Regions from separate parts of the Bacillus cihuensis genome, predicted to be linked through region 1. Evidence: riboswitches for the same ligand, from Rfam matches in the RefSeq annotation. Region 1 holds a riboswitch; each other region holds the start of a gene.
What was found. A riboswitch is a leader RNA that binds a small molecule or an ion and turns the genes downstream of it on or off. The one in region 1 is predicted to bind S-adenosylmethionine.
Positions count from the first base shown of each region.

Region 2: another riboswitch for S-adenosylmethionine. It lies ahead of V179_RS0103315 (2,3-diketo-5-methylthiopentyl-1-phosphate enolase); the one in region 1 lies ahead of V179_RS32530 (methionine ABC transporter ATP-binding protein).
Region 3: another riboswitch for S-adenosylmethionine. It lies ahead of V179_RS0113910 (LLM class flavin-dependent oxidoreductase); the one in region 1 lies ahead of V179_RS32530 (methionine ABC transporter ATP-binding protein).

Region 1 is NZ_KI632495.1:2,365,579-2,370,557, forward strand. Features, by position in the region: gene V179_RS0117080 (M20 family metallopeptidase) at 1-325, opposite strand, end outside; gene V179_RS0117085 (MetQ/NlpA family ABC transporter substrate-binding protein) at 412-1,275, opposite strand; gene V179_RS0117090 (methionine ABC transporter permease) at 1,291-1,941, opposite strand; gene V179_RS32525 (NIL domain-containing protein) at 1,955-2,374, opposite strand; partial or broken gene V179_RS32530 (methionine ABC transporter ATP-binding protein) at 2,452-2,974, opposite strand; SAM riboswitch class I at 3,104-3,215, opposite strand; gene V179_RS0117100 (DUF2935 domain-containing protein) at 3,882-4,751, opposite strand.
Region 2 is NZ_AYSD01000010.1:742,963-747,941, forward strand. Features, by position in the region: gene V179_RS0103310 (AbrB family transcriptional regulator) at 275-1,357, shown strand; SAM riboswitch class I at 1,659-1,763, shown strand; gene V179_RS0103315 (2,3-diketo-5-methylthiopentyl-1-phosphate enolase) at 1,837-3,060, shown strand; gene V179_RS0103320 (2-hydroxy-3-keto-5-methylthiopentenyl-1-phosphate phosphatase) at 3,030-3,740, shown strand; gene V179_RS0103325 (methylthioribulose 1-phosphate dehydratase) at 3,737-4,378, shown strand; gene V179_RS0103330 (1,2-dihydroxy-3-keto-5-methylthiopentene dioxygenase) at 4,428-4,958, shown strand.
Region 3 is NZ_KI632495.1:1,680,348-1,685,326, reverse strand. Features, by position in the region: gene V179_RS0113915 (acyl-CoA dehydrogenase family protein) at 1-1,022, opposite strand, end outside; SAM riboswitch class I at 1,101-1,217, opposite strand; SAM riboswitch class I at 1,387-1,489, shown strand; gene V179_RS0113910 (LLM class flavin-dependent oxidoreductase) at 1,646-3,034, shown strand; gene V179_RS30720 (hypothetical protein) at 3,258-3,473, shown strand; gene V179_RS0113900 (MetQ/NlpA family ABC transporter substrate-binding protein) at 3,748-4,563, shown strand.

The DNA.
Region 1 (4,979 bases):
CGACACTTGTTGTACCAATGATATTGTGACCGCAAGCATGGCCGAGCCCTGGCAATGCATCATACTCGGCTAGAAAAGCGATTGTTGGACCTTCTTTGGAAGATTTTTTTCTCGCAATAAAACCTGTCTCATGACCAGCGATATCTCGCTCCACATTAAAGCCAGCTTCGGCTAGTAAAGCCGTTAGCGTGTCCGAAGCAAAATATTCTTGGTTGCCTATTTCAGGTTTTGCATGAATCTTTTGGCTTGTTTCAACATATGTATTTGCACGAAGTTCAAGATCTTCTTCAATGATTTGCAAGTGAACGTCCTTAACAATGGTCATAGTTTCTTGCCCCCTTCTAATTAGAAAGAAGCCAGACAAAGTTTCGTTTCTCTATCTGGCTTCGGCTTTAGTATCAATGTACTAGTTTATTTAGTAGCAGGTTTCGTCCATGCATCTTTATAATTGACCAACTCGTCTACCGAAACATAGGCCGGGATTGAGCTTCCTTTAAATGTATCGTTGATAAATTGTTCCACTTTTTCCGATTGATAAAGTTCAACTAACTTCTGTAGTTCCGGACGGTCTGCATTCCCTTTTTTCACTGCAATAATATTAATGTATGGTTTCGCTGTGGCACTTTCATGGAATAAGGATTCATCTAATTTCAGACCTGCTTCCATAGCAAAGTTGTTATTAATAACGGACGCATCCACATCATCTAAGAAACGCGGAGTATTTCCAGCAGCCACTGCTTCAAACTTCAAATTCTTCGGATTGGTTGCAATTTTATTTAATGCTCCATTTCCATCAAAATCCTCAACTAACGTAATCAGGCCCGCCTCTTGCAATAGTAACAAGGCACGTCCAAAATTCGTTCCTTCATTAGGTACAGCAATCGTTGCTCCTTCTGGTAGCTCTTCAAGTTTTTCATATTTTTTTGAATACAACGCCATTGGCGCAATAACCGTCGAACCAATTGCTTCTAAATCCAACTTTTGCTTATTAATAAACTCGTCAAAATAAGAAATCGTTTGAAAGGAATTTGCATCGATCTCCCCTTCAGCTAATGCAAGATTCGGTTGGATATAATCATTAAACTTAACGAGCTCGATATTTAGCCCTTCATCTTTAGCAATGCCAACAATATAATCCCATATTCTTGTATCCCCGCTACTAACGCCGACCTTCACCGTTTTTTCACCCTCTGCACTGCCTTTTTCATCAGTTTTTCCACATGCCGTCAACACAGCAAGTGCCAGTACTAAGACTGCAATTAATAATTTCTTCATTTTTTATTCCTCCAATTATCTTCTTCTGATTTTTTTTGAAACGATATTTCCAGTTGATTGCAGTAATTGAACAATTACCACTAGTGCTGCAACCGTGACAATCATCGTCATCGTATCGAAGCGTTGATACCCATAACTTAAAGCAAGGTCACCAACTCCACCTGCACCAACCGCACCGGCCATCGCTGAAGCGCCGACAAGTCCGATTGTAGCTGTTGTAAACGTAAGTACTAATGAGCTAAGTCCTTCCGGAATTAAAAAGCGAAAAATAATTTGCCATGTCGTCGCTCCCATAGCTTCCGCAGCTTCAATAATTCCTTTGTCTACTTCCAAAAGTGAATTTTCCACAAGTCGTGCAATATAAGGCGCCGCATAAAAAATCAAGGGAACAATCGCTGCATTTGTGCCAATTGCTGTACCGACTACGAATCTAGTAAATGGAATCAGTGCAACTAGTAAAATAATGAACGGGACAGACCGTAAAATATTAATAACTGGGTTTAATACGTTAAATACCCACTTATTCTCTAAAATGTGACCATTCCTAGTAATAACTAGTAAGATTCCCAGTGGAAGTCCAATCACAACTGAAAATAATAGTGATAAGGCAACCATATAAAGCGTATCGCCAAAACCAGTTAACAGCTGATCAGCAGTAATTTCCATACCCCACAATGTGTTACTCATGTATCCTCACCTCCTGCACAAGAATATTTTCAGCTTGAATATAGTCAAATGCTTTCCTAATCTCGCTTTTTTCGCCTGTCACTTCAATAATTAAATTACCAAAAGGCGTTTCCTGTATTTCCGAAATATTTGCTGATAAAACATTTAAATCAACATCAAATCGTTTAGCAACTGTTGATAATAAAGGCTTACCTGAATTGGCTCCAATAAAATTAATTTTCCAGATAATCGGATTCCCTTCCGCCTGGCTTATATAGCTTTGCGGAATTTCGTCATGAATTACTGTTCGGACAAAGTTTTGAGCAATCTCTGTTTGCGGCTTGGCAAATACGTCAAACACAGAACCTTGCTCAACAATCCGCCCACCTTCCATAACCGCCACCTTATTACAAATTTCGCGAATGACCGACATTTCATGGGTAATTAGCAAGATGGTGATATTATATTCCCTGTTTACTTTCTTTAATAGCTGTAAAACAGCACTTGTCGTTTGTGGATCGAGCGCCGATGTGGCTTCATCGCATAACAGAATCGAAGGATTCGTTGCTAGAGCACGTGCAATGCCGATTCGCTGCTTTTGACCACCAGACAATTGCTCTGGATAATTTTTCGCCTTCCCCAAAAGACCAACAAATTCCAATAATTCATTAACTCGTGTATGAATTTCTTTTGCAGGTGTACCCGATAAGATGAGCGGCATCGCTACATTATCAAAAACCGTCTTCGAGTTAAGCAAATTAAAATGTTGAAAAATCATCCCAATTTTCTTTTTCTCTGTTCGTAAATCTTTCGGCTTTAACGAAGTCAACGCTTTGCCATTCACCAATACCTGTCCTTCTGACGGACGCTCGAGTAAATTGACCAACCGGATTAACGTACTTTTTCCGGCGCCACTATAGCCGACAACACCGAAAATATCGCCTTTTTCAACGACTAAATCGATCCCTTTCAAAGCTTCAACGGTTTGTTTCTTTGATTCATACATCTTTTTTACATTTTGAAATTCAATCATCTACTCTCCCCCATGTTGTTTCTTTTCAAAGCTGTAACACGAAAAAGCCTCTTCCATCATTAGACAGAAGAGGCTTACTTAGACAAATACAAAAGAATACACTTCTATTAATTATCTAGTAAAGGCTTCTTCTTATCTTTCAAACTTACGTTCGTTGGAATTAGCACAGTATTTTTACAAAAGTAAAAACCTGTTGCCGAGGTATCATAGGGCCAAGTCCCTCCACATCTCTTGATAAGAATGTATCCATATATTATTTTATTTTTTTAAATATATAACTTAATATTTAAAATGTCAATTAAATTCTAAAAAATAGATTTATTATAACTATGATGTTGACCCATAATAAAAAGGGCAAACCCACATTTACTACAACCGTTCATCTATAGCTATTATTTGAATACAGACATTTTTTGGATATATTTGTGTTAGTGTAGCTTTAAAATAACAGTTGGATAAAGACGGAAACATTCATTCAGTTTTCTCCTATCTAATCCAATTCAAAATATCGGTTATGTAAACAAAAACCCACCTGCTGCAGAACAACAAAGCAAGACAATTAATGTATTCAAACGCTAATCGTCTTACTCCACCTCTTGTCGATCGTTTATAAAAATAGGGTAATTAAATTAACGGGTTCCGATAAGGGAGAGGAAACGTATAATTAGAATCTTAACTAGCAGACTAATTCGCATGGCGAGTTGGTCTGCCTTTTTATTGTTACATCAACGTTTAATGGAGTAAGACTTATTGTGTATTGAGGTAGTGAAAAAGGGTAATTCAATTTATATGGAATATATAGTAAAGACATTATTTTGAGGTCCCCTTATGGACAAGATATTGGTTTTAAAAACCTCAATTACCACCACTTAGCTTTAATATTACAGAATAAGTCTCTTCTTCTCTCTTACATCATCATTTCTTCCTGTTGCTTTACTCTTAACCTCTCCTCTAAAACATGGACCATTTGAAGGAAATGATCTGCTTCTCTTACTACATGGTCAGCCAGCAACGGGTCGATGACATTTCTGATTTGACAGGTCTTTATGAAATCTAACCCTGCCTGTTTAAAATCCCTAAGCTCATGTGTTGCGTTCTCACTATCCTTATTAAGCTTTCCAATGATGGGATAGGTCGGTTGTTTCTTATATAGCATCGATTCAACATCCCTTGCCTGGTTGAGAAGGACTTCAAAATCATCCCCAAATTTTAAAGCGGTTTTCACTAAATTCCGTTCCGATTGATCAAGCAGCGATGCGATAAATCGCGAATGCTCCATCATAATTTTTAGCCAAAATACATTTTCCTTGATAATCGCATCCTGGATAGGGTCCAAAATCCCTTCATTAAATTTTTTTAACGTCCTCATAAAATATTCAGCCTCACGTGCTGTATGATCAACAAGGAGAGGGAAGTTAAAGCCCATGACTTTACAATTGATTATAAGGATGAGCAAATTTCGTTTAAAATTCCGTAATCCTAAAACAAGCTGTATTGAATCTTCATTTAACTTACGGACTGCAGTTACATTATTGGGGGTTTGATACGCTCTTTTTTCCTGTTCTTCAAAATAATGGTAGAAACGATCTGTTTGCTGGATAAGATGCTTGTCATGCCGGCTAAACCCTTCACCCAAAAAATAGGAATGCTCTTTCATAATTCGTAACCAAAATTTGTTCTCAACTAATGATCGCTCAATAAATAGTTGTTCCGTTAATGATTCAGGTGGTGCAGCAAAAGTTTCAGGAGCAATTAACATTTGGTTTTTTGATTCCATGTCATGATGTCCTTGGTTAACCACTGTTTCACCCTCCTTTGAAAAACACACATACAATACATCTTTATTTGTAAACTTTTTTATTATGTTATCTTGTGGGCAATTCAGATAAAAATTATTGTTGTACGAACTTCAAAAATCGGGCGCTTTTCTTGAGTAACGAAAAATAGTCCAATTTCTCAGCATTAAATTAAGAAATTGGACTTTTTTATATTATTTTTTCCTTAA
Region 2 (4,979 bases), on a different contig from region 1:
GGTTTTAGCGACACTAGAACGGGACTACAATCAGTGGAGGATGAAGAAAAACCCCCATTGATTGAAGTTCCACTTTATTGGTACTTGTTCAAACTGGAGAGTGCTTCAAGATAATAGTGCTTTGGCAAGTTCGAAACAATTACGGAGCTAATATAATCTTTACTTATGGTTAGTCATATCAAAATTATATTTTATTTATAACTGTCCATTCATTATAATTATTCATATAGAGAGCGGAAAGAAGGACGATGTAAAATTGAATAAAAATATATGGATGTTTATTGTTCTAAGTAGCGCAGGTGGTTTTTTACTTTCGTTGACAGGTCTGTCGATCGGATGGATGCTTGGAACATTACTCTTCGCTGCACTCATTTCTTTCGTATCACCAAATTTTCTAGGGACGAAAGGTCTACCGAAATACTGGCTAAATATAGGGCAGTGTATTTTAGGTATTGAACTAGGTCAAAAAATTAATCTATCTGTTCTTACAGTCTTTCAGCAACATTGGATTGTTATTATAGTCATGCTACTGCTTTCAATTATGTTTTCATTACTTTCAGGTTTGGCACTTTGGAAATTTAGCGAAACTAATATGCTGACTAGTTTTTTCGGTACGGCACCGGGTGGACTATCGGCTATGCCAGGAATGGCTGAGGAAGTCGGTGCCAACACAGCGGTCGTTAGTATTATCCAAACGATGCGTGTTTTTCTTGTTATTTTAATTATTCCGATTGTCGTGTCCTTATTGGTGGTAATTCCGACGGCACCGGTTATCGTACAATCGCCAGGCGCTGTTTTTGAAATCCATCACTTATTATGGAGTCTGGTGCTTGCTGTCGTTGCCTATGGGGGATATCATGTAGGTAAATATTTGAAATTTCCGGCTCCTTGGCTCCTTGGAAGCATGGTTGGAGTCGCCGTTGTTCAATCCATCACATCTACCACTACTGGACACGATATGATTGCCTTCTGGCCACATAGTATCATGGTCGTATCGCAGATTTTAATTGCCGTATCGATTGGCTCCCGTTTTCGCAAAGAAATGTTTATTGGTTTAAAACAAACATTAGTTGTTGCCTTCATCAGTACGATCATGTTAATCGTAGCGATGTTTGCGTGTGCTTATTTTGTTTCAGAAATCACAGGAATGGCGTTTATGACCACAGCCCTTGCGTTCGCACCGGGTGGCGTTGCGGAGATGGCGACAACAGCAGTCGTACTAGATGCTGATTCCACATTTGTAGTGGCTGTGCAGGTGCTCCGAATTATCGTAGTTTGTCTCGTGATGCCGCCAATTTTCAAATTGCTGCATAAGTGGGAAAATCAAAAAAGTGTTCATACACATATCTCAGCATAAGTTTATTAGTAAGGTAATAGACGGATAAATAAGGCAGTGGGAATTCATTTACTAAAATCCTGTAAGCAGGTATTTAACTAATTTTATCCCGCATTAACGGAAGTCAAAGCCCCTATCTCAAGGCTTAGAGGAATCGAAGAAGCTAATGTGTGTGGGGGGCTACTGTCCGTAAAGCCTGATTGAAGTTTCACTTTAACTAGTAATCAAAATATAAAAATAATTTAAAATACATTGACAGTAATCATGCAAAATGGCATAATTTATACGAAATTACATTAAACTTAAATTTTTTATATACAAAATCTTATCAAGAGCAGGTGGAGGGACAAGCCCGATGATACCCGGCAACCGACTTATTTTTAAGCACGGTGCTAATTCTTGCAGCAGAAATGCTGATAGATAAGAAGTTGTTTTTTATTCGGAAACCTCTTCTTATTGAAGGGGTTTTTTATATTTTTTAAAAGGAAGAAGTGGCGAAAATGAGCGAAGTAACAGCTGTGTACAGCATAATATCTGATTCATCAAGCTTGGAAAAAAAAGCCGAAGAAATAGCGCTTGGTCTAACGGTTGGTTCTTGGACGAACCTGCCGCTGCTCGAACAAGAACAATTAAAAAATCATAAAGGTCGAGTTGTCACGGTCAAAGAAGTGGATGAAGAGAAGGTATCTGGAAAAAACGTTGGCGAACTTCACATTGCTTTTCCAGCGGCTAATTTTTCAAAAGATATTCCTGCTATCCTGACGACAACTTTCGGAAAATTATCTCTAGATGGAGAAATTAAATTAGTAGATTTAAAGTTTGATCAAGACCTTTTAAGCCATTTTCCAGGACCTCGTTTTGGAATTGCAGGCATTCGCGAAAAGCTTCAAGTCTTTGATCGTCCTTTAATTATGAGTATTTTCAAGGGAGTGATTGGGAGGGATTTAGATTATCTGCTCAACCAATTACGAGAACAGGCATTGGGTGGTGTTGACCTAGTGAAGGACGATGAAATCCTCTTTGAAAACCCTCTCACTCCTCTTGAAAAAAGAGTAACAGAAGGAAAGAAAGTACTTGATCAAGTGTATGAAGAAACTGGTCATAGAACGTTATATGCCGTGAATTTAACAGGAAGAACGTTCGAATTAAGGGATCGAGCTAGAAAAGCAAGAGATTTAGGAGCGGATGTTTTGTTATTTAACGTTTTTGCTTATGGTCTTGATGTCTTACAAAGTTTACGAGAAGATGAGGAAATTGCTCTTCCAATTATGGCTCACCCTGCCGTTAGCGGTGCGTTCACTTCATCAGAAAAATATGGGCTTTCTCATGCCTTACTGTTAGGGAAATTGGAAAGATTGGCAGGAGCGGACTTTTCCTTGTTTCCTTCACCATACGGCAGTGTAGCTTTGGACAGAGATAAGGTGATAGCGATAAAAGAGGAGCTAATAAAGAAAACACAGATTAAATCGGTATTTCCTGTACCATCAGCTGGGATTCACCCAGGTCTCGTACCTTTATTGATCCAAGATTTCGGAAAGGATTGTGTCATTAATGCAGGTGGAGGCGTTCATGGACATCCACAAGGAGCGCAGGGTGGTGGTAAGGCGTTTCATCAAGCAATTGAATTGGTGCTTTCTGGGGATGCGTTTTCAGAAGAAACTGCTGCATTTGAACTTCAGGAGGCAGTCCGGCTATGGGGCTGGAAGGATGTGGTTGCGAAGTGAATAATCCAATCATTTTTTGTGACTTTGATGGTACGGTAACAAAGAAAGACAATATTGTTAGTATAATGAAGCAATTTGCTCCACCAGAATGGGAGATGTGGAAGGATCATGTTTTATCTCGTTCGGTCAGTATCCAAGAAGGGGTAGGCAACATGTTTCGTCTCCTTCCAACTTCACTAAAACAGGAGATTACTAAGTTTGTTTTAGAAAATAGTGAGATTCGCGAAGGGTTTAGTGAATTTGTTCAATATACGAAAAAGCAACAGATCCCCCTTTATATCGTAAGTGGAGGGATGGATTTTTTTGTTAGACCAATTCTCGCCCCGTTTGACTCTATTGCCGGGGTGTTTTGTAATCAGGCTGATTTCTTAGGTGAAACGATTCAAATACAATGGCCACATCCTTGTGATCAGACATGTACGAATCAAAATTGCGGCTGTTGCAAACCTGCGATAATCCGACAACTATCGAATGCCAAGACGCATGCAATAGTCATTGGCGATTCTGTAACAGATTTGGAAGCTGCGAAAATTTCTCATACTGTCATAGCAAGAGATTATTTAGCTGAAAAATGCGGAGAGTTTTCGATTCCATTTCAACCTTTTGATACGTTTTATGATTGCATAGACATTTTAGAGAAATTACAAATAAGTAGTCAAACGAAGGGGGTTGGAAAATGAGTGTGTTACTTACTCGTCATCATGAGCTTATGGAGATAAAAGCTGAATTGGCCGAGAGAGATTGGTTTATGGGCACGAGCGGTAATTTAGCGATTAAAGTACAAAATGATCCATTGCAATTTCTTGTCACGGCAAGCGGGAAAGATAAACGAAAAAAAACAAATGAAGACTTTCTGCTTGTGGATGGTGATGGAAATCCTGTCGGAAGCACGAATGTGAAGCCTTCTTTTGAGACGCTGCTGCATTGTGAAATATACAAAAGAACGGATGCCGGCTGCAGTCTCCATGTTCATACAGTAGCGAACAATGTGATTTCTGAATTGTATGGCGACGTGGGGAAAGTGGTTTTTCAAGGTCAGGAGCTAATAAAGGCATTTGACCGGTGGGATGAGAATGCAGAGTTAATCATTCCAATCATCCGGAACTATGCGGATATTCCTAGATTAGCAGCAACCTTTGCTTCCTTTGCGAATGAAAATAAAGGAGCCGTGTTGATTCGTAATCACGGAATCACTGCATGGGGGAAAGATGGCTTTGAAGCTAAAAAAATTCTCGAAGCCTGTGAGTTTTTATTTCAGTATCAGCTCACATTACTTCAGGCAAAAGCCGGACTTTATGGAGCAAGACACTTGACTTAAAAAGTCTAATAAGTTCGATTTATCTAATAAATTTTTAGGAGGAAATATGATGACAACGATTGTTATTCAAGGAACTAATGAAGTAATTGATAACCAAGAGGAAGTAATTGCATTTTTGCAAGAACAAGGCGTGATTTATGAATCATGGGATATTTCAAAATTACCAGTTCACTTACAAGAGAAGTATGTGTTAAGTGATGAAGAAAAACAAGAGATATTAACAGTTTTCCAACCTGAAATTACGGATATCGCAAACAGAAGAGGCTACAAGGCTTGGGACGTTATTTCACTTGCAGAGCATACGCCAAATCTTGACGAGTTATTAAAGAATTTCCAGCGTGAGCATCACCATACAGATGATGAAGTACGATTTATCGTGAGTGGGCATGGCGTTTTTATTATTCAAGGAAAAAATGGCCCGTTTTTTGAGGTTCACTTACATCCTGGAGACCTCATTTCTGTTCCTGTCGGGGTTCGTCATTACTTCACGTTAGATGACGATCGCAGAGTAGTTGCCATACGAGTTTTTGTCACAGCAGAAGGTTGGGTGCCTGTTTACGAGGAAGAAGCTGCACGTTAAATTATCATAATATTTAAAGTA
Region 3 (4,979 bases), 690 kb from region 1:
ATCGCTAAATCTACGACTCTATTCGCGCTGTTTGTTGCAATATATTTCACGGCGGCTAGTTCTGAACCCATGTACGCCCGTTTCTCAGGGTATTCAATCCATTTTCTTGCAACAGAAAATAACACTTCCCGAGCGTTAAATAATTCTAGTTCCATTTTTCCTATTTTTCTTCTTACGTCCGGTACATCACTAATTGGACCTGGCAGTGTACTAGGACGATAGGTAGATGCGAAAGATACAGCATACTCTTTTGCAGAAAGGGCGATTCCAATGTACACAGCAGGTACTTGAAGATACCAGCCATTCGGATGGGGTTGATTAAGCTCTTCTTGTACCAATAATGCATCCGATTCTACCCAGACTTGATCTAAAATCAGATCATCACTCTTTGTGCCCCGCATCGAAATACTATCCCATGTTTCTTCCACAGACACACCTTCCAGCTTATGATCAACAAGTACAAAGCCTTTCTTGCCAGTTTGATTGACATCGACAGTGACGATTGAATAATCGAGTGCGACGGCCATGGAGGTGAAGGATTTAACGCCATTGATCCGCCAGCCGTTGCCTTCTTTGATGGCAGTCGTGGTGGGAATCCCGCCTCTGGAAGGGCTCCCCGTTGCGCGTTCGGATTGTGCCACATTGATCAGGGCGTTGTCATGAACAATCCACTGACAAAGCTTGGCAAAGCTTTCTTCTTTCCAGTGTCTTCTTTCGGCTGCCTCAAGGATGCAGCCTAGATGCCAGCCAAGGGAAAGAGCGGTTGGTGCATCACCTTGTGCGATGATTTCCTGAATGAATAGAAATTCATATAAATCAATTCCAGCACCACCATATTCTTTCGGAACAGTGAGTGCTAAGAAGCCCTGTTCCTTTAAATCTTCAAAGTTTTCATAGGGAAATTCGCCCTCTCTGTCGATTTTAGCTGCTCTTTTTTTAAAGATATCTGCTAATACTTTTGCTTGTTTTATTCGTCCTTCTTGCGTTTTGTTGACGGGTATTTGCTGATGAACAATGGTCATAACATTTGCCTCCATTTTCTTAACATCAAAAAAGTCCTCATTCGCTGACGAAAGAGGACTTTGTTTCTTAGCTGCTCTTTCTCATCTGCCAGACATTGGAACTGTCTGCTGGAATTAGCACCTTTACTTATCACTTTGGATAAATGGTTGCTGCAGGATCGTAGGACCACTTCCTCCCCTGACTCTTGATAAGAATTTGTTACGTATTCTATTTGATAGCCTCACATTAAATGGAATTCTAATAATTGTCAATACTAAAGTTATGAAAAATTCATAATATAATTATTATTTTAATTGTTAAAAATAATTTGACATAATTTTAATCTTCATGTATATTTTTGTAAATAGCTGAATGAAAATGTTTTTCTTATCTAGAGAGGTGGAGGGACTGGCCCTGTGAAACCTCGGCAACAGACTAGTTTAGTACTGTGCCAATTCCATCGAGCGAAATGCTTGAAAGATAAGAAGGGATGTATGCTTTCGTATGGCAATCAATCCCCTTCTTTTCTTGTAAAAGAAGGGGATTTTTTATGACTTTGAATGGAGTCTGAGAAACCTATTTCGTTTCTTTTAATCCGAGTTTGCGGATAAGAAAAATCATATAATACAGGGAGGAAAAAAAATTGACTAAACAAATCATTTTAAATGCTTTTGATATGAGCAGTTCGATGCACAATTCCCATGGGCTTTGGAAGCATCCAGACAATAAGCGTCATCGCAGGTACAAGGATTTGGACTACTGGATTGAATTAGCAAAGCTATTGGAGCGAGGCAAGTTTGATGCGATTTTTTTTGCAGATGTCCTTGGCATTTATGATATTTATCAGAAGAGTAAAGATCCTTCCATTCGAGATGGCTTACAGGTGCCAGTGAACGATGCATCGCTGCTCATTTCTGCGATGGCCAGTGTAACAGAAAATTTGTCATTCGCAATCACAGTTAGTACGACCTATGAACCACCATTTGGAAATGCAAGACGGTTTTCTACTTTAGACCATTTGACAAAGGGAAGAATTGCATGGAATGTTGTGACTTCTTATCTCCCAAATGCAGCCAGAAACTTTGGGTTACCAGATATGATCAAACATGATGAACGATACAATAAAGCCGATGAGTTCCTTGAGGTGTCTTATAAACTCTGGGAGCAAAGCTGGGAAGACAATGCCATGATTGAAAATGCGGAAACGAATACATTGGTAGATCCCGAAAAAGTACATGAAATCAATCATGAAGGCACCTATTTTAAAGTGGAAGGGCCGCATTTAACTGAACCTTCCATTCAGCGCACGCCTGTCATTTATCAAGCGGGAACATCGGAACGCGGCAGGGAATTCGCAGCCAAACATGCAGAGTGTATATTTGTCGGTGGTCCCACACCTGAGAGAATTCGTTTTTACACAGAGGATATTAGACAGCGAGCACAAACGCATGGTCGTAATCCAGATAATATTAAAATCATTTCTTTTCTGAGTGTTATTGTTGCCGAAACGACGGAAGAGGCTTGGCAGAAGTTCGAGGAATATAACAAAGTATGGAGTTCAGATGCTGCTAAAGCACAGTTCGGAGCTAGCGGTTATGACATTGCCGAGTTTGAGGGCGTGGATCCGAATGAGCCGTTTGAATATAAGAAATCGACGGAAGGCGGCCATTATAAAGCAGCTACTTTAACGAAGGATGCACCGAAGAAATTATCTGTTGGTGAAGCACTTAAACGATTCGAGTCATTAGATCGAACCCAAATTATTGTTGGGAACCCATCAGAGGTTGCGGACGCTATACAACGTCAATTTGAAGAATCAGGAGTAGACGGCTTCAATTTAAACCATTTGGTGACGCCTGGTGATTTGGAATCCTTTATTGAGTTAGTGATTCCAATCTTGCAAGAGCGGGGATTATATAAGAAGCAGTATCAATCAGGTACATTGCGAGAAAAGTTATTTCCTAGGGGGAAAAGTATTTTGCCGGATGACCATCCTGGTAGCCAGTACAGACGTGTCCTTACCGAGCGGTAAAAATAGGAGCGGAGTGGAATAGCCGGATGATTGAGTTGAAGCACATTAAGAAGGAATTTAGGGGTAAAAAGGAAACGATTGTGGGTGTAGATGACGTTTCGCTTACGATCGAGAAGGGAGAAATATTCGCGATTCTGGTGGGCCTATCTATAGGAATGGTTTTGTTTATCACGGATCGCGGAATTTTTAAGAAAATATATGGATTAAACAGGTTTTTGAGATCTTGATCAACCTAATCCGTTCCATTCCGTTTATCCTGATCGTATTCTTAATGTTATTTAAAAATTTTCTCGTGGATACAACCATTAGACCATTAGCAGCGACGGTGACTCTAGCGGTAGCGGGGATTCCTTTTTTTTGCAGAATTAGTAGAATCATCTGCAAGAGATTTGATAAAGGAGTCATCGAAGCTGCGGTTGCTGTCTGGACTTCGGGTTAATCATCACAAACATTATCCTTACAGAAGCCAAGCCAGGATTGATGACCGGCTTTACCATGACTGCCATTATCTTAATCGTCTATTCCGCTATGGTTGGAATCATTGGGGTGGGGGATCGAGGATTTAGCTATTCGTTACGGGTACTATCGTTATGATAATACGATCATGTACACAAACCTCATTTTGGTGGTTGTCTTAGTGCAACTATTCCAATATATAGGGGGGCATATCGCGAAAAGAGTAAACAAACGCTAAAAACAGGGGAGTGGTTAAATTGAAAAAACAAATTTTTGTTTTGCTATTCATACTTGTCATGGGTGCTTTATCTGCTTGTAATTCAGGTAGTTCATCCTCTGCCGGTGAAAAGAAAGAATTAGTACTGGGGGCGACAATCCCGTACAGTGATATGCTAGAAAAAGGAGTCAAGCCTTATTTAGAAGAAAAAGGCTATAAGGTAACCGTGAAAGAATTCAACGATTACATACAGCCAAATACAGCACTGAATAACGGATCACTGGATGCAAACTTGTTTCAGCACGAGGTATATATGAATGCGTTCGCAAAAGAAAATGATATGGAATTAACGAGTGTGATTACGGTACCGACAGCACCCATCGGTATTTATTCTAATAAGTATCAATCATTGGATGAGATTGAGAAAGGCAGTACCATTGTACTTGCAAATGATCCTACCAATCTAGCAAGGGGCTTAACGGTGTTAAAGGATAATGGCATAATCGAATTTGACAGTAATGCCGATCCTCTTCGTGCCTCTGAAAAGGATGTCATTAGTAACCCCAAAGAGCTTAAATTTAAACCAATCGAAGCCGCTCAAACACCAAGAGCACTAGAATCTGTTGACCTTGCAGCAATCAATGGGAATTTTGCCATCGCGGCAGGACTGGACTTAACGAAGGCACTTGTAAGGGATAAGCTGCCAGAAAATATCATTAATCGTGTCGTGGTTCTAACGGAAAATAAAGATGAACAATTTGTGAAGGACATCAAGGATGCAGTAGAATCCGTAGAATTTAAGAAAGTGATTGAAGAAGAGTTCCAAGGATTCCATCAACCAGATTGGATGAAGTAGGGGGGCGTTCTCCTGCTTCTTTTTGATCTTCAGGTTTGGCACGATCCGAGTGGTCTTGCTTCATAAAAATATTCCACTTGTCACACACTATATTTTTTAGCTATTTAATAGAAGATTCTTATATATGATGCAAAGGGGTACGGTTCTCTTTTTCCTTTTAGTACTTCACCAGTAAATCCTTCAATCCATAGTTAGAAAGAAAAATCTAGTTTAGAATGATGGTGATAGAGATGCCTCGTGAAGCTAGACTATTACAACGCCAGGCTGCAAGAATTTTGTGCGTTTCTCCAACCCTTACATGAAAAGCATGGGGAAGTGAGACAAGAGAACCGTCTCTTGCTCTCAAGTAAATGATACTGAATTGTAAATTCAAATGAAGAAAGGTTCTAGAATAAAATACTAGTATCACTTTAAAA